One region of the Actinophytocola sp. KF-1 genome, then DNA from elsewhere that is predicted to be linked to it. Evidence: riboswitches for the same ligand, from Rfam matches in the RefSeq annotation. Region 1 holds a riboswitch; each other region holds the start of a gene.

Region 1 (6,436 bases):
CGCCCGTTCCTTGTCGTCGGGCAGGTACGTGTCGAGCAGCGTCAGGTAGAACTGGACGTGCACGGCCTCCTCGAACAGCTGGCGTGACAGGTAGAGCCTGGCCTCGGGCGCGTTCACGTGCTGGTAGAGGTTCAGCACCAGGTTGTTCGCGACGATCGTGTCGCCGGTGGCGAAGAACGCGACGAGCCGGTTGACCAGGTGCCGTTCGGCGTCGGTCAGCTTGTTGAGGTCGGCGAGGTCGGAGTGCAGGTCGACCTCCTCGACCGTCCACGTGTTCTTGATGGCGTCGCGGAAGCGTTCGTAGAACAGCGGGTAGCGCATCGGGCGGAGTGTCAGGTCCATGCCGGGGTCGAGCAGGGCCTGCTTGCGTGCGGTGTTCTCGAGCGTGGTCACTGGCATGCCTCACATGACTCGGGGTTCTCCAGGGAGCAGGCGACCGCGGCGTCGTCCGCACCGGCGGGGACCGCGGCGCTCACCGTCGCCTGCTGGATGCGCGTCGCCGGGCGCGACCGCAGGTAGTACGTGGTCTTCAGGCCGCTCGCCCACGCGTACCGGTACATCGACGACAGCTTCCCGATGGTGGGCGACGCGACGAACAGGTTCAGCGACTGGCTCTGGTCGATGTACGGGCCACGCGCGGCGGCGAGGTCGATCAGTGCGCGCTGGGGCAGTTCCCACGCCGTGCGGAACAGGTGCTTCGCCTCGGCGGGGAGCCCCGCCAGGCCCTGCACCGAGCCGTCGTCCCGCTTGAGCTGGTCGCGGGTCGTGGCGGTCCACAGCCCGTGCTTCTTCAGTTCCGCCACCAGGTAGGCGTTGACCTGCAGGAACTCGCCGGACAGGGTCTCGCGCTTGAACACGTTGGACACCTGCGGCTCGATGCACTCGAAGCAGCCGGCGATCGACGCGATCGTTGCCGTCGGCGCGATCGCCACCAGCAGCGAGTTGCGCAGGCCGTGCTCGGCGACCTTCTCCCGCAGCGCGGCCCACCGGTCGGACTGCTTCGGCGTGACGCCCCACAGGTCGGGCTGCAGGTCGCCGCGCGCGGCGCGGGTCTGCGCGTACGCCGGGTGCGCGCCCGCCGACGCGGCCAGGTCCGCGGACGTCTCCAGCGCGGTGAGGTAGACCTCCTCGGCGAGCCGCGTCGACAGCTCCCGTGCCTCGTCGCTGTCGAACGGCAGGCGCAGCGTGAAGAACACGTCCTGCAGGCCCATCACGCCGAGCCCGACGGGACGCCAGCGCGGGTTGCTGCGCGCGGCCTCCCCGGTCGGGTAGTAGTTGATGTCGATCACGCGGTCGAGGAACGTGACCGCGGTGCGCACGGTCTCCCGCAGCCGCGCCCAGTCGACCTCGCCGCCCGCCACGTGCGCGCCGAGGTTGACCGAACCCAGGTTGCAGACGGCGGTCTCGTCGTCGGAGGTGACCTCGAGGATCTCCGTGCACAGGTTGGACAGGTGCACGACGTTGCCCGCTTCCGCCGTCTGGTTGCAGGTGCGGTTCGCGGTGTCCTTGAAGGTCATCCAGCCGTTGCCGGTCTGGGCCAGCGTGCGCATCATCTTCGCGTACAGGTCACGCGCCTTGACCGTGCGCACGGCCCGGCCCGCCTGCTCCGCGGCGCGGTACGCCTCGTCGAAGGCCTCGCCCCACAGGTCGGGCAGCTCCGGCAGTTCGTCCGGGTCGAACAGCGACCAGTCGGCGTCGGCCTCGACCCGGCGCATGAACTCGTCCGGGATCCAGTTGGCGATGTTGAGGTTGTGCGTGCGGCGCGCGTCCTCGCCCGTGTTGTCGCGCAGCTCGAGGAACTCCTCGATGTCCGGGTGCCAGGTCTCGAGGTAGACGCAGGCCGCGCCCTTGCGCCGCCCGCCCTGGTTGACCGCGGCGACCGACGCGTCGAGCGTGCGCAGCCAGGGGACGATGCCGTTGGAGTGGCCGTTGGTGCCGCGGATCAGCGCGCCGCGCGAGCGGACGCGTGACCACTGGATGCCGATGCCGCCCGCGAACTTCGACAGCCGTGCGACCTGGGCGTACCGCTCGTAGATCGACTCGAGTTCGTCGCGCGGCGAGTCCAGCAGGTAGCAGGACGACATCTGCGTGTGCCGGGTGCCGGAGTTGAACAGCGTCGGCGAGCCGGGGAGGTAGGCCAGGCTCGACATGAGCCGGTAGAAGCGGATCGCCTCGGCGGGTGTGTGCGACAGTCCACACGCGACGCGGAGGAGCCAGTACTGCGGGCGTTCGAGCACCGTGCGGCTGTTGGGGTGGCGGAGCAGGTAGCGGTCGTGGACGGTGCGCAGGCCGAAGTACTCGAACCGCCGGTCGGCGTCGTGGTCGATGGCGTCGTCGAGCTTGCGCGCGTGCGTGGCGACGAACGTGGCGGTGTCGTCGCCGATCAGGCCGAGGGAGTGGGCGGTGCTGATCGACTGGCTGAACGAGTGGATGCCGTGGCCGCGGACCTCCTTGTCGACGTACGTGGCGAGCAGGCGCGCCGCGAGCTTGGAGTACTCGGGCTCCTCGGCGACCAGCTCGGCGGCGGTCTGGATGGACAGCCGGTCGAGTTCTTCCGTGGTGGCGCCGTCGTAGAGCCCGTTGATCGTCTTCGTGGCGACGCGCTGCGGCTCCACCGCCGGGAGTCCGGTGGCACAGCGCGCGACCGCGCGGACGATCTTGCCGACGTCGACCGGTTCGGTTTCCCCACTGCGTTTCCGGACGCGCATGGTGTCCTGGATGGCGGTCAAGTGTTCTCCTCGCTTTGCGGGCGCGCGAGAGAACCCCGACCGGTGGGGTTGTCCCGCACGCCCTCCCTCGGGGCACGCGGACTGCACCCGGCCACGGGCGCGGCCGGGGGAGCGGGCAGGTCTTCGGACTCACGGGCAGACGCCTACTGACCGTCGCTTCCCGGACTCGCGTCCAGTGCTTCGTGACGGCGTTCGTTCCCGTTCACCGCTGCGGGGCAGTCCCGGACTCCCACCGGGTTCCCTCTTGCGACGACCACCGTGGCGCGGTGGCCGAACCAGCTCGCGATCACTATACATAGGGCCTTGATCGAAAACAGCACCCATATGTTGTGTCGGCGTGTCGCGTGACGAGGTTGTCCACAGCTCACCCGGTTGTCCACAGGGAAGATCGACAACCCGGGCCCTGTCGGTGCCCCCTGGTAGACTGGCAAGGCGGGTGGCCCCCGGGATCGGGTGGGGCTTGCGTACGCGCTGTCCTGGGTGGGCGGGGCAAGTGAGTTGCCCACAGGCACGATCGTCAGCGGCGTGTTGTCGGTGCCTGCCGGTGGAATCGGCGTCGGGGTGGCCCCGGGTTCGGGTAGGGGATGCCTGGGCGTGGATCACCACGCCCTTGGTCGAGACGGGGAACGGCACGAACGGATCGCAGGCGCGTACATTCGCGTCGTGCGTGCGGTCGTGTTGAGTGAGCCGGGGCCCGTGACCAACCTGTCCATTCAGGACCTCCCGATCCCCGAGCCGACCGACGGGTGGGTGCGGATCCGCGTGCGGGCGTTCGGGCTGAACCGGTCCGAACTGCACACCCGGCTCGGGCTCGCGCACGGTGTCACGTTCCCCCGCGTGCTCGGCATCGAGTGTGTCGGGGAGATCGACTCGCCGTGCGACCTGCCGCTGGGGCAGCAGGTCGCCACGATGATGGGCAACATGGGCCGCACCTACGACGGTGGCTACGCCGAGTACACCGTCGTCCCGCGTGGGCAGGTCATCCCGTTCACCTCCGACCTGCCCTGGTCCGTGCTCGGCGCGGTGCCCGAGACGCTGCAGACCGCGTACGGATCGCTCACCATCGGCGTCGGGCTGGCCGCCGGGGACACCGTGCTGATCCGCGGTGGCACGTCCTCCGTCGGGCTCGCCGCCGCCGCGCTCGCGGCCCGCATGGGCGCGACCGTCCTGTCGACGACCCGCAGCGCGTCGCGGCTGGACGCGCTGTCCGCGGTCGGGGTGGCGCACCCCCTCGTCGACGACGGGAACGTGGCCGCCCAGGTGCGCGCGCTGTACCCGTCGGGTGTGGACGGCGCGATCGAGCTGGTCGGGACGCCCACACTGCCGGACACGCTCGCCGCCGTGCGTGTGCAGGGCACCGTGTGCTTCACCGGGATGCTCTCGAACGAATGGATCGTGCCGGAGTTCTACCCGATCGGGTACTTGCCGAAGGGGGTGCGGCTGACCGGGTACGGCGGGGAGGCCGGCGACCTGCCCGCGGACGTGCTCCAGGAGGCGCTGGACGACATCGCCGCGGGCCGGCTCTCGCTCGGCGAGCCCACCGTCTACGCCATGGACGACATCCGCGCGGCCCACGACGACATGGAGCACAACCGCGTCTACGGCAAGCAGGTGGTCACCGTCGCGTGAGCCGGTGCACCGGCTTCGGGTACGACGGCTGGAACGACGCCGGTGCGGTGACCGCCGTGCTCGTCGTGCCGCACGCCGCGTCCGCCGCCCGGATCGCCGCCGTGCACGCCTCGTCCAGCGTCGTGGGCGGCCACGCCACCCGCAGGTTGAACACCGCCCGCGCGGTCGCCGCCGTCGGCGGGCCCGGCACGTCGAGCGTCGGCGCCGTGCCGCCGGACGTCACGCTGCCCTTCGCCATGCCCTCCTCGGCCTCGACGCTCACCTTCACGTGCCCCACCAACGTGTCCGCCGCCGCGCGCGACAGCGACGCGAGCGCCACCCGCGCCCACCGTCCCGGGTCGAACGGGCCGGTCACCACGACCTCGTGGTTCAGCCACGCCAGCGCCGCCTCGGCGGCCGCGTACCGGTCGTAGTCCAGCGCCTCGTCCGGTCGGTCCTCGACGTCGCCTGCCAGCCACCGGTCCAGGAGAGCGGCGACCGAGCCCGAGCGTGCCGAGTACGGGACCACCTCCGCCGACGGGTTGCGGCGCCGCAGGTCCGACACCAGCGCCGGGACGCCGACGCCCAGCAGGTCCACCTTGTTCAGCGCCAGGACGTCGGCCTCCGCCAGCTGGTGGGCGTACAGGTATGCCGTGTCGTCGTCGAGGCCCGCGGTCCACGCCCGCGCGAAAGCCCGGTACCGCACGGGATCCACGATCGTCGTCAACGGCGCCACCCGCAGTGTGTCGCCGTGGTAGGCGCGCAGCGGGCGCACCACGGTCGCGCGCAGGTCGGTGCAGCTGCCCACCGCCTCCGCCAGCACGACGTCCGCGCCGCCCGCGACGAGCGTCGTCGTCACCTCGGCCAGATCGGTGAAACGACAGCAGAAACACCCGTCGAGCACCTCGCCGACCGCGTCCGTCACGGTCCGCGCCAGCCGCGTGTCCACGAGGTCGCGGCCCTGGTCGTTGGTGACGATCGCGGGGCGGTGGCCGCGGGCACGCAGTTCCCGGGCCGCCGCGAGGAGAGTGGTGGTCTTCCCGGCGCCCAGGAAGCCGCTCACCGGTACGAAGATGGCCATGTAATCGATTACCCCACGAGGTCGACGGTCAGGGTGGTGCCTGCTCGCACGGTCTTCGCCTTCGGCAGCGTGACCAGCACCCGCGCACCGGTCTGCTGGAAGGGAGTGCGCTCGCCCTGCACGGTCACCACGCGGACCCGGCCCGTGACCTCGAACGCCAGGGTCGACAGGCGCACCGTGCCGTACCGCACCTCGACCGCGCACGTCTGCCTGGCGCCACGGCGTTGCTGGCGGTACAGGCCCCAGCCCTCGGCCGCGGTGAACGCCGCGCGGAAGTCCGCAGGCGTGATCTTCGGCGCGAAGCCGAGGTGGCCGCGCGGGCCGTGGTACTCGTAGCCGCAGACCGCGAGGTACACGCCGTGGCTCATCATCGCCCGCGCGTAGTGGTCGCTGCACTCGATCTCGTTGTACGGGTTGCGTTTCGCGGCGTGGTGCCGGTCGTGGACGGCACGTGTCACGGCGAGGCCCTCGGCCACCATGCCCGCGTCCACCAGGCCGGCCGCGAACTGGTATTCCTGCCCGGTCCACACCTCGTTGAAGTAGCCGACGACCCCGCCGCCCCCCGCTTCGGTCGACCCGCCGTGCGGCCACGTGCACATCAGCGTGCCCGCCTCGCCGGGCATCGCGTACACGCGTGGCGCCGGGATGCCCGGCGGCCGGTACGACGCCGCGTCCGGCACGAAGTTGTTCCGGAACACGCTCTCCAACGCGGTCCGCGTCTTGTCTGCCGGGAACACGCGGGGCAGGCCGAGCTGGTCGGCGTAGGTCTGCGCGTAGAGCTGGTCGATGTGGCAGCCGCGGTTGGAGTTCGGCGCGGTCGGGTGCGCGGGGTCGACGCGCTGGAAGAAGTACCCGTAGTCGTCGCTCCAGAGCGCGCTCTCCAGGTAGGAGGAGCCGCGCTGGGCGAGCCGCGTGTACCGCGCCGCGGACTCGGGGTCGCCCATCTCCTGCGCCATGGCGGCCCCCGCGTGCAGTGCCGCGACGTACAGGCCGCTGATCCAGGGGATCTCGCCCCACC
Region 2 (6,436 bases), on a different contig from region 1:
TGTGCCACTCGACGGGCCCGCCCTGCCCGGTCCGTGCGTGCGTCTCGGCGAGCGCGAGGAGCGCGGTCTCCTCGCCGACCTTCCACTTGGCGGACTTGACGAACTGGAACACGCCGATCGGCCAGCCCTGGTTCCACGCCCGCAACGCGAGCCCGAACGCGGCCGTCGACTTGCCCTTCATCGGTCCGGTGTGGACGATCAGCAGGGGGCGGTTGCGGCGCTGACGCGTGGTGAGCCCGTCGTCGGGGACCGCCTCCGGTTTCCCCCGCGGCATCAGGCAGCGCTCCGCGCGGCACGCACCACGCCGGTGACGTGGCCGGCGGACAGCTCGTCGAGCCGCACGTGCGTGCCCCGCAACGCCACCGCGAGCCGCGCGGGGATGCCGAGCCGCACCGGGCCGCGTTCGCAGTCGACGACCACGCTCGCGACCCCGTCCGCCGCCAGCAAACCGGCGGCGCGCAGGGCGTCCGCCACCGGGTCGGCACGCAGCGGCACGGTGGCCCGGCCGTCGGTGACGACCACGAGCAGCGGCCGTCGTCGCGGATCCCGCAACCGTTCCGTGGCCAGGGTCCGGTGTGCGCGGAGCAACCCGGTCGCGAGCGGCGTGCGGCCGCCGGTGGACAGGCGGCGCAGTCGTGCCACGGCCGCCTCGACCGACGACGTCGGCGGCAGCACGAGGTCCGCCGAGTCGCCGCGGAAGGTGACGAGACCGACCTTGTCGCGGCGCTGGTAGGCGTCGAGCAGCAGCGAGAGCACCGCGCCCGTGACCGCCGACATCCGCTTTCGCGCCGCCATCGACCCGGACGCGTCCACGGCGAACAGCACGAGGTTGCTCTCCTTGCCTTCCCGCACGTCACGGCGCACGTCGTCGCGCCGCAGCACGATGCCCGGCCCGCTCCTGCCGCGCGCGAGCTGGTGCGGCGCGGCGGCGGCGAGCGTGCCTGCGAGGTGCAGGCCATGACCCCGGCCCTGCGCGGCGCGGAGCGTGCGGCCGAACCCCGAGCGGGCGCGGGACCGCCGGCCCGGCGCGCCCTCGCCGACGCCGTCGACGGACAGGAGCCGCGCACGGAACGCCGGATCCGGCACCCCTGCCGGTTGTGGCGCGGCACCGCCGTTCCCGGCGGGCGGACCGTCCGCGGTGTCCACGTCGGACTTGAGGGGCGCGCCGCCGGAACCGGGGCCACCGCCGGGGTCGTCGTCCGGTGGCGGCGGACCGGGATCGGCGTCGCGCAAGGCTTGCTGGAGCTGCTCCTCGTCGATGCCCGGCTCGTCGAACGGGTCGCGGCGCCTGCGGTGCGGCAGCGCCAGCCGCGCGGCGGCCTCGACGTCGGCCGCCGTGACCTCCTCGGCGCCGCGCCACGCCGCGTGCGCGACCGACGTGCGGGCCACCACGAGATCGGCACGCATGCCGTCCACGTCGAACGACGCGCACAGCGCGGCGATCCGGCGGACCTCGGCGTCCGGCAGCCGCACCGACGGCAGTGCCGCGCGCGCGGTGGCGATCCGCTGTGCCAGCGCGGTGTCCTCGGGCGCCCACCGCGCGGCGAAACCGGCCGGGTCGGCCTCGAACGCGAGCCGCCGCCGGACGACCTCGGTGCGCACCTCCACGTCCCGCGCCGCCGCCACCTCGACGGTGAGGCCGAACCGGTCGAGCAGCTGCGGCCGCAGCTCGCCCTCCTCGGGATTCATGGTGCCCACCAACAGGAACGACGCCGCGTGCGACACCGACACCCCGTCGCGTTCGACGTGCGCCCGGCCCATCGCCGCAGCGTCGAGGAGCAGGTCCACCAGGTGGTCGTGCAGCAGGTTGACCTCGTCGACGTACAGCACGCCGCGGTGCGCCGCGCTGAGCAGACCGGGCTGGTAGGCGCGCACCCCGGCGGTCAGCGCGCGTTCCAGGTCGAGCGACCCGACGAGCCGGTCCTCGGTGGCGCCCACCGGCAGCTCGACGAGCCGCGCGGGCCTCGTCGTGGCGGCACCGTCGTGCGGTGCGTCCGGGCAGGCGGGGTCGGGGGCGGCGGGATCGCAGCTGAACCGGCAGCCGTCGACCACCGTGACGGCGGGCAGCAACGCGGCGAGTCCACGCACGACGGTCGACTTCGCGGTGCCCTTCTCACCACGCACGAGAACCCCGCCGATGGCGGGGTGGACGGCGTTGAGCAGGAGGGCGAGGCGCAGGTCGTCGTGGCCGACGACGGCCGAGAACGGGTAGCCCGCGGTCATGCGCGATCCTTCCCCGGGTCCGCGCCCGAGATCGGTCTGCAGCGGGGGCCGAGTGTCTGGCTCACCGGTTTTCTCCGGCTCACAGTGGCGGGACCGCACCAGATTCGCGCTGGTTTCCTCGCACACCTCGCTGTTGGTTCCCTCGCATCGTGTCAGACACCGCGCCGAAAGTCGATTACGGTGCCCGGTCGTGGAACCCATCACCGTGGTCGGCATCGGTGCGGACGGCTGGGCCGGGCTCGCCGAGCAGGCCAGGAACGCCGTGGCCGGAGCCGAGGTCGTCATCGGCAGCGCGCGCCAGCTCGCGCTGCTGCCGGACGGCGGTGCGACGCGTGTCACGTGGCCGTCGCCGCTGCTGCCCGCCGTCGAACCAATGCTCGCCGAGCACGCCGGGCGGCGCGTGTGCGTGCTGGCGAGCGGGGACCCGATGTGCCACGGCATCGGCGGCACGCTGGTGCGGCTGCTCGGCGCGGACCGGGTGCGGGTGGTGCCGCACCCGTCGTCGGTGTCGCTCGCGTGCGCGCGGCTGGGCTGGCCGGTCGAGGACGTCGACGTCGTGAGCCTCGTCGGGCGGCCGGTGACGTCGTTGCTCGTGGTGCCGCACCGGCGGGTGCTCGTGCTGTCGGCCGGTGCGGACACGCCGGGACAGGTGGCCGCGCTGCTGACCGACCGCGGGTTCGGGCCGACCGCGATGACCGTGCTCGACGATCTCGGCGGCCCCGGCGAACGCAGGCAGGACGGCACCGCCGCGACCTGGTCGGCGACCGCGGGCCCGCTGAACGTGATCGCGCTCGACTGCCGCGCCACCCCCGGTGTCGTCCCGCTCGGCCGCACGCCCGGCCTGCCCGACGACGCGTACGACCACGACGGGCAGCTCACCAAGCGCGAGGTCCGGGCGATCACCCTCGCCGCGCTCGCGCCGCTGCCCGGCGAGGTGCTGTGGGACGTGGGCGCGGGCGCGGGCAGCGTCGCGATCGAGTGGATGCGCACGCACCCGTCCTGCGCGGCGGTGGCCGTGGAGTCACGGGCGGACCGCGCCGACGGGATCCGCCGCAACGCGGGCCTGCTCGGCGTGCCGGGCCTGCGCGTCGTCGAGGGCCGGGCACCGGCCGCGCTCGCGGACCTGCCGCGGCCGGACGCGGTGTTCGTCGGCGGCGGGCTGACCGGCGACGGCGTGGTCGAGGCGTGCTGGGCGGCGCTGCGCACGGGCGGCAGGCTCGTGGCGAACGCGGTGACGCTCGAGTCGGAGGCTGTGCTGACGCGGTGGCGGGCCGCGGTCGGTGGCACGCTGACCCGGATCGAGGTGAGCCGCGCCGCACTGGTGGGCGGGTTCACCGGCTGGAAGCCCATGATGCCGGTGACGCAGTGGCAGGTGACGAGAGAGGGGACGGGCACATGACGGTGCACTTCGTCGGGGCGGGACCGGGCGCGGCGGACCTGATCACGGTGCGGGCGCAGCGGCTGATCGCGACGACGCCGGTGTGCCTGTACGCGGGCAGCCTCGTGCCGCCGTCGGTGCTGGCCGACTGCCCGCCCGGCGCGCGGCTCGTGGACACCGCGGACCTGACGCTGGACCGGATCGTCGCGGAGCTGGTGGCGGAACACCGGCGCGGCAACGACGTGGTGCGGCTGCACTCCGGCGACCCGTCGGTGTTCAGCGCGGTCGCCGAGCAGGCACGCAGGCTGGACGCCGAGGGTGTGCCGTACGAGATCGTGCCCGGCGTGCCCGCGTTCGCGGCCGCGGCGGCGACGCTCGGCCGGGAGCTGACCGTGCCCGGGGTGGGCCAGACGGTGGTGCTGACGCGGATCTCGGCGCGTGCCACCGCGATGCCGCCCGGGGAGGACCTCGCGTCGCTGGGCCGGTCGCGGTCGACGATGGTGCTGCACCTGGCCGTGCAGCGGATCGACCAGGTCGTCGAGGAGCTGCTGCCGAACTACGGGCCGGACTGCCCGGTCGCCGTGGTGGCGTACGCGTCGCGGCCGGAGGAGGTGGTGCTGCGCGGCACGCTCGCGACCATCGCGGCGCAGGTCCACGAGGCGGGCGTGCGGCGGACCGCGGTGATCATCGTGGGCGAGGTGCTCACGGCGGAGGGCTTCCCGGACTCGCACCTCTACTCGACGGCGCGCGTCCGGCCAGGCGCCCAGACCGGTCGATGACCAGCACCTCGACCTCGACAGGCGCCCCCGCGAGGACCTTCCCGGCCTCGTGGCGGGCGGCCTCGGCGACCCGGTCGGCGAGCGGCACCCCGGCGGCCCGCGCGAGCTGCAGCGCCTCCATCGCGGTGTTGGCGGTGGCCAGATGAGGCAGGCCCGCGCGTTCGGCGAGGCGGTCGAGGTTGACCTGCGACCGTCCCGAGTGGAGGTCGAGGTGCCCGTCGGCGAGCTTGGACAGCTTCGCGAACCCGCCCGCGATGGTGAGCTGGTCGACGGGGTGGCGCCGGAGGTACTTCAGGGCGGCGCCCGCGAAGTCGCCCATGTCGAGCAGGGCGTCCTCGGGCAGCCCGTACAGCTCCGCGACGGCCTTCTCCGACGTGCTGCCGGTGCACGCGGCGACGTGCCGGTGCCCGGCCGCGCGGGCGACGTCGACCCCGCGGCGGATGCTGTCGATCCACGCGGAGCACGAGTACGGGATCACCACCCCGGTCGTGCCCAAAATGGACAGTCCGCCGAGGATGCCGAGGCGCGGGTTCCAGGTGTGCCGCGCCAGCTCCGCCCCGTCGTCGACGGACACCTCGACGACCACGTCGGTGCCGCCCACCTCGGCGATCGCCGCCCGGATCAGCTGCCGCGGCACGGGGTTGATGGCGGGCTCGCCGACGGGGAGCGGCAGGCCGGGTTTGGTGACCGTGCCGACGCCGGGACCGGCGCGGAAGGTCACGCCGCTGCCCGGCGGCCCGTGCCGGACGGTCACGCGGATGGTGGCGCCGTGCGTGACGTCGGGATCGTCCCCGGCGTCCTTGACCACGGCGGCCATGGCGGCGTCGGCGGTGAGGTCGGTCTGCGAGAGCGCGAAGGAGGGCGTGTGGCCCTTGGGGAGCACGATCCGGACGGGGTCGGGGAACTCACCGGTGAGCAGCGCGGCACACGCGGCCTTCGCGGCCGCTGTCGCGCAGGCGCCGGTGGTCCAGCCACGGCGCAGGGGAGTGCTCACGGGCCCAGCCTGCCACCCCCTCGGCCCGCCTGCCGCCCCACCCACCCGGCTGCGGTGTCCTCGACGCGCCTGTCAGGACACCCGGCCTGCCAGACGCAGCCGATTGAACGGTCCATTCAATCGGCCAGGGGGACCCCCGGTTTTCATGCTACCGGCGGGCACCGACAATTCCGGCCGCTGCGGGACACGCCGACGGGAGACGGGCCGCCGGGTGTGATGAAGGGAGCCTTCGTCCGGCTCAGCGGGGCGGGGGCCGGCCGGTGAACCGTTGCGTTGCCATCCTCGGCGGCACCTCGGAGGCTCGCGACCTCGCCGCCGAGCTGGCCGGGCGGCGCGGCCACCGCGTGATCTCCACCCTCGCCGGGCGGGTCGAGCGCCCCCGGTTGCCCGCCGGGGAGGTTCGCGTCGGTGGGTTCGGCGGTCCGCAGGGACTCGCCGACTGGCTGGCCGCGGAACAGGTCACCCACCTGGTCGACGCCACCCACCCGTTCGCCGAGCGGATCAGTGCCGCCGCCGCCAAAGCCGCCCGTTATGCCGGGATCCCGCACGTGCTCCTGCGCCGCCCCGGCTGGACACCACAGCCGGGGGACGACTGGCACTGGGCCGACTCCCTCCCCGAGGCCGCCGCCATGCTGCCCGGCCTCGGCACGCGGGTCTTCCTCACCACCGGCCGCCAGGGCCTCGCCGCGTTCGCCCGGTCCGACCGGTGGTTCCTCATCCGTTGCGTCGACCCGCCCGGCCTGCCGCTCCCCGCACGCAAGGTGCTGGTCCTCGCCCGCGGACCGTACACAGTGGACGGCGAGCGCGCGCTGATGACCGGCCACGACATCGACCTGCTCGTCACCAAGGACTCCGGCGGCGACCACACCGCGGCCAAGCTCACCGTGGCCCGCGAGCTGGGCGTCCCGGTCGTGGTCGTGCGCAGGCCCGCCCTGCCGGACGTGCCCGTCGTGGCGACCGTCGACGAGGTGCTCAGCTGGCTGGGTAGTGCCGGGGCGTGAACACCCGTCGCGTGCCGTCGGGCAGCTCGGTGAGACGGGTCTGCGACGACCCCACGATGAG
Region 3 (6,436 bases), on a different contig from region 1:
CGCCGGAACTGGTCGCGGCCGCCGACCTCGTCGTCGAGATGACGAAGGTCAAGCACCCCATGGACACCGGCGCGAAGGGGCAGAAGGGGATCGAGTGGTGACAGCGTGGTGACACCGGCGATCGTGATCGCCGCACCGTCGTCGGGCAGCGGGAAGACCGTCGTGGCAACGGGTCTGATGGCCGCGCTGCGCAGGGCGGGGCACCGGGTGGCGCCGTTCAAGGTCGGCCCCGACTACATCGACCCCGGCTACCACACGCTCGCCGCCGGGCGGCCCGGCCGCAACCTCGACCCGGTGCTGGTCGGCGAGTCCCTCGTGGGAGCGCTCTTCGCGCACGGGTCCGCAGGCGCGGACATCGCGGTCGTCGAGGGCGTGATGGGGTTGTTCGACGGGAAGGTGGGCGCGGACGGCTTCGGCTCCACGGCCCACGTGGCGGAGCTGCTCGGCGCGCCGGTGGTGCTGGTCGTCGACACGCGCGGGCACAGCTCGAGCATCGCCGCGCTGCTGCACGGGTTCCGCACGTGGCGGCCCGGGGTGCGGCTCGCCGGGGTGGTCCTCAACCAGGTCGGGTCCGACCGGCACGAGGCGGTGCTGCGTGACGCGTGCGAGGACGTCGGGCTCGCCGTGCTCGGTGTGCTGCGCAGGAACGCGGCGGTCGACGTGCCGTCCCGCCACCTCGGCCTGGTCACCGCCGCGGAACACGGCCCGGCCGCGGTGCGTGCCGTCGACGCGATCGCCGACCTGGTGGCCTGCGGGGTGGACCTGTCCTCGATCGTCCACTTGGCACAGTCGGGTGCCGGGTTCCCGCCGTGGGAACCGGACATCGAACCGGTGCCGGGCAGGCCGGTCGTCGCGGTGGCGGGCGGACCCGCGTTCACGTTCGGCTACGCGGAGCACGTCGAGCTGCTGCGCATCGCGGGCGCGGAGGTCGCGGTCGTCGACCCGTTGCGGGACGCGGACCTGCCCGACGGCACCGCGGGTCTCGTGCTGCCGGGTGGTTTTCCCGAGCAGTACGCGGCGGAACTGTCCGCCAACAGGGCGTTGCGGCAGGCGGTGGCGGCCGCGGCTCTGCCCGTGCACGCCGAATGCGCGGGCATGCTGTACCTCACGCGGTCGCTCGACGGTCACCCGATGTGCGGGGTGCTGCCGGCGGACGCGACGATGACGAGCCGCCTCACCCTGGGCTACCGGGACGTGGTGGCACCGCACGACTCCGTGCTGCACCCGGCCGGTACACGGCTCACGGGGCACGAGTTCCACCGCACCACCGTCACCCCGGCCCACGGCGACCAGCCTGCGTGGCGGTGGCGTGGCGGCGCGGACGGGTTCGCGGGTCCGCGCCTCCACGCGTCCTATGTGCACACTCACCCGGCGGCGAGCCCGACCTCCGTCGCCCGTTTCGTTGCGCGCTGCGCCATGCGCTCCAGCAGCACCGCGAACGCGACGCCGAGCCCCACCCACAACACGGCCTGAGTGCCGAGCGAGGCGACGCGGAAGTCCCACAGCGTCCGCGCCGGGAAGCCGGCGGGGAGCTCGTCGAACCGCGGCAGCAACGCGGCGACGACGGCCACCGCGACGACGTATCCCGCGCAGGCGCCGACCCGTGCGAGCCACCAGGAACGGGCGGCGGCGCGGACCGCGACCACCGCGAGCGCCAGCGACAACGTCATCATCGCGAAGTACGCGGCGGTGCGGTCGCCGATCGTCTCGGCGCGCCCGACCGCGGGCGGGTTGGGCGGGTAGACGAGGAACGGCACGAACGCGACAGCCACGAAACCGATGGCGGTCAACGCGAACGCGGTCGCGCGCGGTGTCGCCGTGCCGATCCGCCCGTGGGCGAAGGCGAACGCGAGCGAGAACAGCCCGCCGAGCGCGGCGCCGAACGCACAGGTGGCGATGGCGAGCCCGACGGTGCTCTGCACGTCCCGGCTGACCTCGGCGGCGCCGTGGTCGTGGCTGTGCTCGCCGGATTCCTCGATCGAGATGGCGACCTCGACCGGCGGTTCCCCGGCCACGGCGGCGAATCCGAACGCGAACACCCCGCCGATCAGCCCGGCGAGGAGGCCCCAGACCAGCAGGGAGCGCATCAGTGGCACGGGAAGCCGAGCAGGTGGCGACCGTCGTGCACGAGTTCGTGCAGGTAGGTGCCGTCGAACACGGACAGGGCACCCTGTTCCGTGCTGACGAAGTACATCACGATGACGAACAGCAGTCCCGCGAACACCGCCCACGGCAGGATCTGCCGGACCGGGATGACGGGGATCTGAAGGGGGACGGGCGCGTGCGCGGCCTGCGTCATGTCGCCTCCTCGGGCTCGTGCGGCCCGGTCAGTGGAGCGTTTCGACGGCGGAGGGTCTGACTCGTGGCCCGGGGGACACATACAGCGGCGCGACCGTGCCGGGTTCTCACCGGCTTCCTCGTACCATCAGGTCCCTCGCAACGTATTCAGCCCGGTCGTCCCTTGTCAACAGGAGAACGATGACGATGCGTCTCGTCCTGGTCTGCCACGGCGCCACGTCGGCGACACGCCGTGCCGCGTTCCCCGCCGACGAGCCACTGGCGGAGCCGGACGTGGTCCTCGACCCGCTGCGCGCCGACGTGACGTTCTGCACGCCCGAGCTCCGGTGCCGCCAGACCGCGGCCGCGCTGGGCCTGGACCCGGTGCCGGACAACGGACTGCGCGACCTGGCCCACGGCGACTGGCGCGGCCGCACCCTCGACGAGGTGGCCGCCGACGACCCGGCCGCGGTACACGCGTGGCTGACCGATCCCGACGCCGCACCCCACGGCGGTGAGTCCATTCGGGACTTCCTCGACCGCATCGCCGCGTGGCTGGACGCGTTGCCCCTCGACCACCACCGCGTGGCCGCGATCGTCACCCCGGCCATCGTGAAGGCGGCCGTCGTGCACGCGGTGCTGGGCACGCCGGGGTCCTTCTGGCGGATCGACGTGCCCCCGTTGTCGCGGACGGTGCTGTCGGGCCGCCCCACGTCGTGGACACTCCGGTTGCCCGTCAACGGGTGAGGGACCGGCGCGAGCGCGGGAACGGTGCTCGTCGAGCACGCACCTCGCGGACGCTCCGATGGCCGGTCACCCGTCGGGAACGGCGCAGCCGAGGGCCATGGCGCGGCCGATCCGGGTGGCAGCGGACCGCATCAACCACGCACCCGACCATTCGGCGCATGCGACCAGGTACCCGCGCGCTGATCACCACCCGGGAGTCTCGCCGAGGAGCTGCGCCACCTCCGACGGTCAACCCGCCCCGCGCAAGCGCGGTAACACGGCCCGACCCAGCAGGCCGACGCCGTAGCGGTCGGTAGCGCCCGCCCGCGGAAAGCGTCCGGAACAAGGCTCCTCGCCGAGGACCCGCGCTCGACCAGCACCGGCTCGGGCTTATCCGGACGCGTGGTGCCGCGCCGCGGGAAGCGAAAGATCCATCCGGTGGAAGCGGACCGCATCAACCACGCCCGACCATTCGACGCAAGCTCAGATCACCACCCGGCGTCTCGCCGAGGAGCTGCGCCGGTCAGCCCGCCTCGCGCAAGCGCGGTAACACGGCCCGGCCCAGCAGGTCCACGCCGTGGCGGTCGGTGGTGCCGTGCGGGGTGCCGAACTCGACCCGGGTCGCGCCTGCCGCGAACAACGTCTGCGCGTGCTCGGCCACGTCGTCCGGCGTGCCGGCGAAGCAGAACCGGTCGAGCAACTCATCGGGGATGAGCCGGCCCGCGTCCTCGTGCGCGCCTGCGGCGACCAGTTCCCGCAGCCGCGCCGCCAGTTCCGGATCCACCGCCACCGTGCGGTCCAGCGCGGCGACCACGTCCACGTACATGGCGACCTCCGCCCGTGCCCGCGCTCTCGCGACGGCACGGTCCTCGTCCACCACCGTCACGGCGCCGGCGACCACGCCGACCTCCGCCTCGCCGAGCCACGACCGCATCAACGCCACCATGTCCGGGTTGGCGCAGCCGCCCAGCTTCACCTCGTCCGCGCACCCGGCGGCCACCTCGGCGCCACGCGGTCCCCACGTGCCGATGAGCACGTCCACCCGCTCCCGGTGGACCGGGTACCGCGCGAACCCCGGCGCGACCCGGAACACCGCACCCTCGTAGGCCTCGCCGCGCAGCACCGCGCCGACCACGGCGACCGCCTCCCGCAGCGTCCGCAGTGGACGGTCGGCGGTGACGCCCGCGCGGTCGAGCCACGAACCGCGCGTGAGCCCGAGGTAGGCACGGCCCCGGGACACCAGGTCGAGGGCCGCGACCTGGCCCGCGATCTCGACGGGATGGGTGAGGTACGGGTTGAGGCACGCGGCGCCGAGCCGGACCCTGCTGGTGTGCGTGGCCATCACGAGCAGCGGGCACAGCGACGGCTGGTACCCCAGGTCGTTGAACACCGACACCCCGTCGAACCCGAACGACTCGGCCGCGACGGCCAGCGCCGCGTACTCGGCCTCGGTCTTGTCGGTCTGGAACGCCAGGCTGACCGCGCGTGTCACGTCAGGTCCTGTGTGGACATCCGGGACACGCCGGTGCGCTCGATGCGCATGATCAGCCGCTCCTCCGGGTCGGGGCAGGCGACCTCGCTGTCGGCCGCCAGCCAGTCACCGGCGGCGAGCGCCCGCTGCTTGGCGGGCAGCAGCGGCAGCACGGCGGCCATGGCGTACAGGCAGAAGTGCCGCCCATCGGGAATCGTCACGTGGCTCGACTCGCGCACCTCGAAGAAGTCACCCGGCCGCAGCCCGCACACCGACCGCCCCTCGATCCGGTCGACGACGACGCGCAGGTCGTACAGCTCCATCTCCCCGCTCACCGGCCCACCGCCCTGCCGAGGTCGTCCCGGTACACGACGCCGTCCTTCATCACGAACCGCAGCGTCCGCAGCGCCGAGACGCTCCTGGTCGGGTCGTCGCGCATGGCGATCAGGTCGGCCCGCTTGCCCGGTTCGACCGTCCCGGTGCGACCGTCCACACCGAGCCACCCGGCGGGCCGGATCGTCGCGGACCGCAGGGCGTCCAGGACCGGCATCCCCGCCTCGACCATGAACTCCAGCTCCCGCACGGTCGCCGTGGTGTCGTCGAACGGCGCGTGCGGCGGCATGTCGCTGCCCATCGCGATGTCCACCCCGCTCGCGAGCGCGTGCCGGAGGCTGTCCCAGTGCGCGGGGCCCGCGCTCAACGCGCGGTCGATCATCCACGTTGGCACGCCGTTGGCGACGAAGAACTCCGCGCACCGGCTGACCACGATGGTCGGCACGTACCAGACCCGCCGCGCCGCCATCAGCTCCGTCACCTGTCCGGTGAGCTGGTAGCCGTGCTCCACGCAGTCCAGGCCCAGCTCGACCGCCCGCGCGACGACGTCGGCGGGCCCGGCGTGCGCGGTGACCTTGCGGCCCCAGTCGTGCGCGACGCGCAGGACGGCGGCCATCTCGTCGTCGTCGAGCTGCGGGGTGTCGAGGTGCTCGTGCTCGCCCGCGATGCCCCCGGACACGCAGACCTTGATCAGGTCCGCGCCCGCCCGCAGCTGCTCGCGCGTGGCGCGGCGGAACCCGTCGGCGCCGTCGGCCTCCAGGCCGTCGGCGTCCCACCCGTGCCCGCCGGTGCAGCACAGGGCGTGCCCGGCGGTGAAGATCCGGGGCCCGTCGACGGCACCGGCGTCGATCGCCTTGCGCAGCGCGAAGTCCGCGTAGCCGCGCTCCCCCACCAGCCGCACGGTGGTGACCCCGGCCCGCAGGGTGCGGCGCGCGGAGTCGGCCATCAGCAGCACCAGCTCGGCCGGGTTCGCGCGGTGGACGGTGTCGGCGAGCGGACCGGGCAGGGCGAGTCCGAAGTGGACATGCATGTTGGTGAGCCCGGCCATGACGTGGTCCCCGTCGAGGTCGACGACGCGGGTGCCGCGCGGCGCCTCGGCGCGCACGTCGTCGGAGCCACCGACCGCGCGGATGGCGCCGTCCCCGCCCACCCAGATCCCGGTGTCGTGCCGGACGTCGTCACCCCGGCCGTCGAACAGCGCGCAGTTGACGAGAACCAGGTCCACAGCGGCCATCCTAGGCCGGGACACCGTGGTGCCGTCCCCCCGGCGCGAGGGGACGGCACCACGAGTGGGTCAGCTGCGCACGTAGTTCGCGATCGACGCCAGGACCGACGTGTCGGTCAGGAAGCCGATGTGCGTCGTGCAGGCCACCAGGTTGTTGGTCGCCCCGTCGAGCCGCGTGCTGGTGTACGGCAGGATGACGCCGTCACACGGGGAGTACCACGTGGCGTAGCGCGTGGCGCCCGGCGTCTCGTCACCCGACGAGATCTGGGCGATGAACGCCGAACCCGGGTACATCTGCTGGCACGTGATGAACACCAGGCACGCCCCGGCCGCGGTGGTGCCGTGGTTGGCACCGGCGATCGACGCGAGGTGGCTGACGTTGGCGTTGCCGCCCAGCACCTTCA

What was found. Region 1 has a riboswitch for cobalamin ahead of ACYQ77_RS06705 (ribonucleoside-diphosphate reductase subunit alpha). Riboswitches for the same ligand answer to the same signal wherever they lie in the genome.
Region 2: another riboswitch for cobalamin. It lies ahead of ACYQ77_RS43100 (putative cobaltochelatase); the one in region 1 lies ahead of ACYQ77_RS06705 (ribonucleoside-diphosphate reductase subunit alpha).
Region 3: another riboswitch for cobalamin. It lies ahead of ACYQ77_RS43120 (CbtB domain-containing protein); the one in region 1 lies ahead of ACYQ77_RS06705 (ribonucleoside-diphosphate reductase subunit alpha).

Annotation. Positions count from the first base shown of each region.
Region 1 covers NZ_BAAFVK010000002.1:191,925-198,360, forward strand. The annotation lists gene ACYQ77_RS06700 (ribonucleotide-diphosphate reductase subunit beta) at 1-399, opposite strand, end outside; gene ACYQ77_RS06705 (ribonucleoside-diphosphate reductase subunit alpha) at 390-2,729, opposite strand; cobalamin riboswitch at 2,827-3,024, opposite strand; gene ACYQ77_RS06710 (zinc-binding dehydrogenase) at 3,393-4,358, shown strand; gene ACYQ77_RS06715 (GTP-binding protein) at 4,345-5,418, opposite strand; gene ACYQ77_RS06720 (GH116 family glycosyl hydrolase) at 5,427-6,436, opposite strand, start outside.
Region 2 covers NZ_BAAFVK010000024.1:7,253-13,688, reverse strand. The annotation lists gene cobO (cob(I)yrinic acid a,c-diamide adenosyltransferase) at 1-274, opposite strand, end outside; gene ACYQ77_RS43100 (putative cobaltochelatase) at 274-2,223, opposite strand; cobalamin riboswitch at 2,253-2,382, opposite strand; gene cbiE (precorrin-6y C5,15-methyltransferase (decarboxylating) subunit CbiE) at 2,414-3,622, shown strand; gene cobM (precorrin-4 C(11)-methyltransferase) at 3,619-4,380, shown strand; gene ACYQ77_RS43085 (cobalt-precorrin-5B (C(1))-methyltransferase) at 4,304-5,374, opposite strand; gene ACYQ77_RS43080 (cobalt-precorrin-6A reductase) at 5,635-6,375, shown strand; gene ACYQ77_RS43075 (precorrin-2 C(20)-methyltransferase) at 6,347-6,436, opposite strand, start outside.
Region 3 covers NZ_BAAFVK010000024.1:13,929-20,364, forward strand. The annotation lists gene cobO (cob(I)yrinic acid a,c-diamide adenosyltransferase) at 1-101, shown strand, start outside; gene ACYQ77_RS43110 (cobyrinate a,c-diamide synthase) at 109-1,473, shown strand; gene ACYQ77_RS43115 (CbtA family protein) at 1,365-2,087, opposite strand; gene ACYQ77_RS43120 (CbtB domain-containing protein) at 2,087-2,299, opposite strand; cobalamin riboswitch at 2,332-2,478, opposite strand; gene ACYQ77_RS43125 (histidine phosphatase family protein) at 2,479-3,024, shown strand; gene ACYQ77_RS43130 (LLM class flavin-dependent oxidoreductase) at 3,527-4,495, opposite strand; gene ACYQ77_RS43135 (TIGR04076 family protein) at 4,492-4,809, opposite strand; gene ACYQ77_RS43140 (amidohydrolase family protein) at 4,806-6,032, opposite strand; gene ACYQ77_RS43145 (esterase/lipase family protein) at 6,102-6,436, opposite strand, start outside.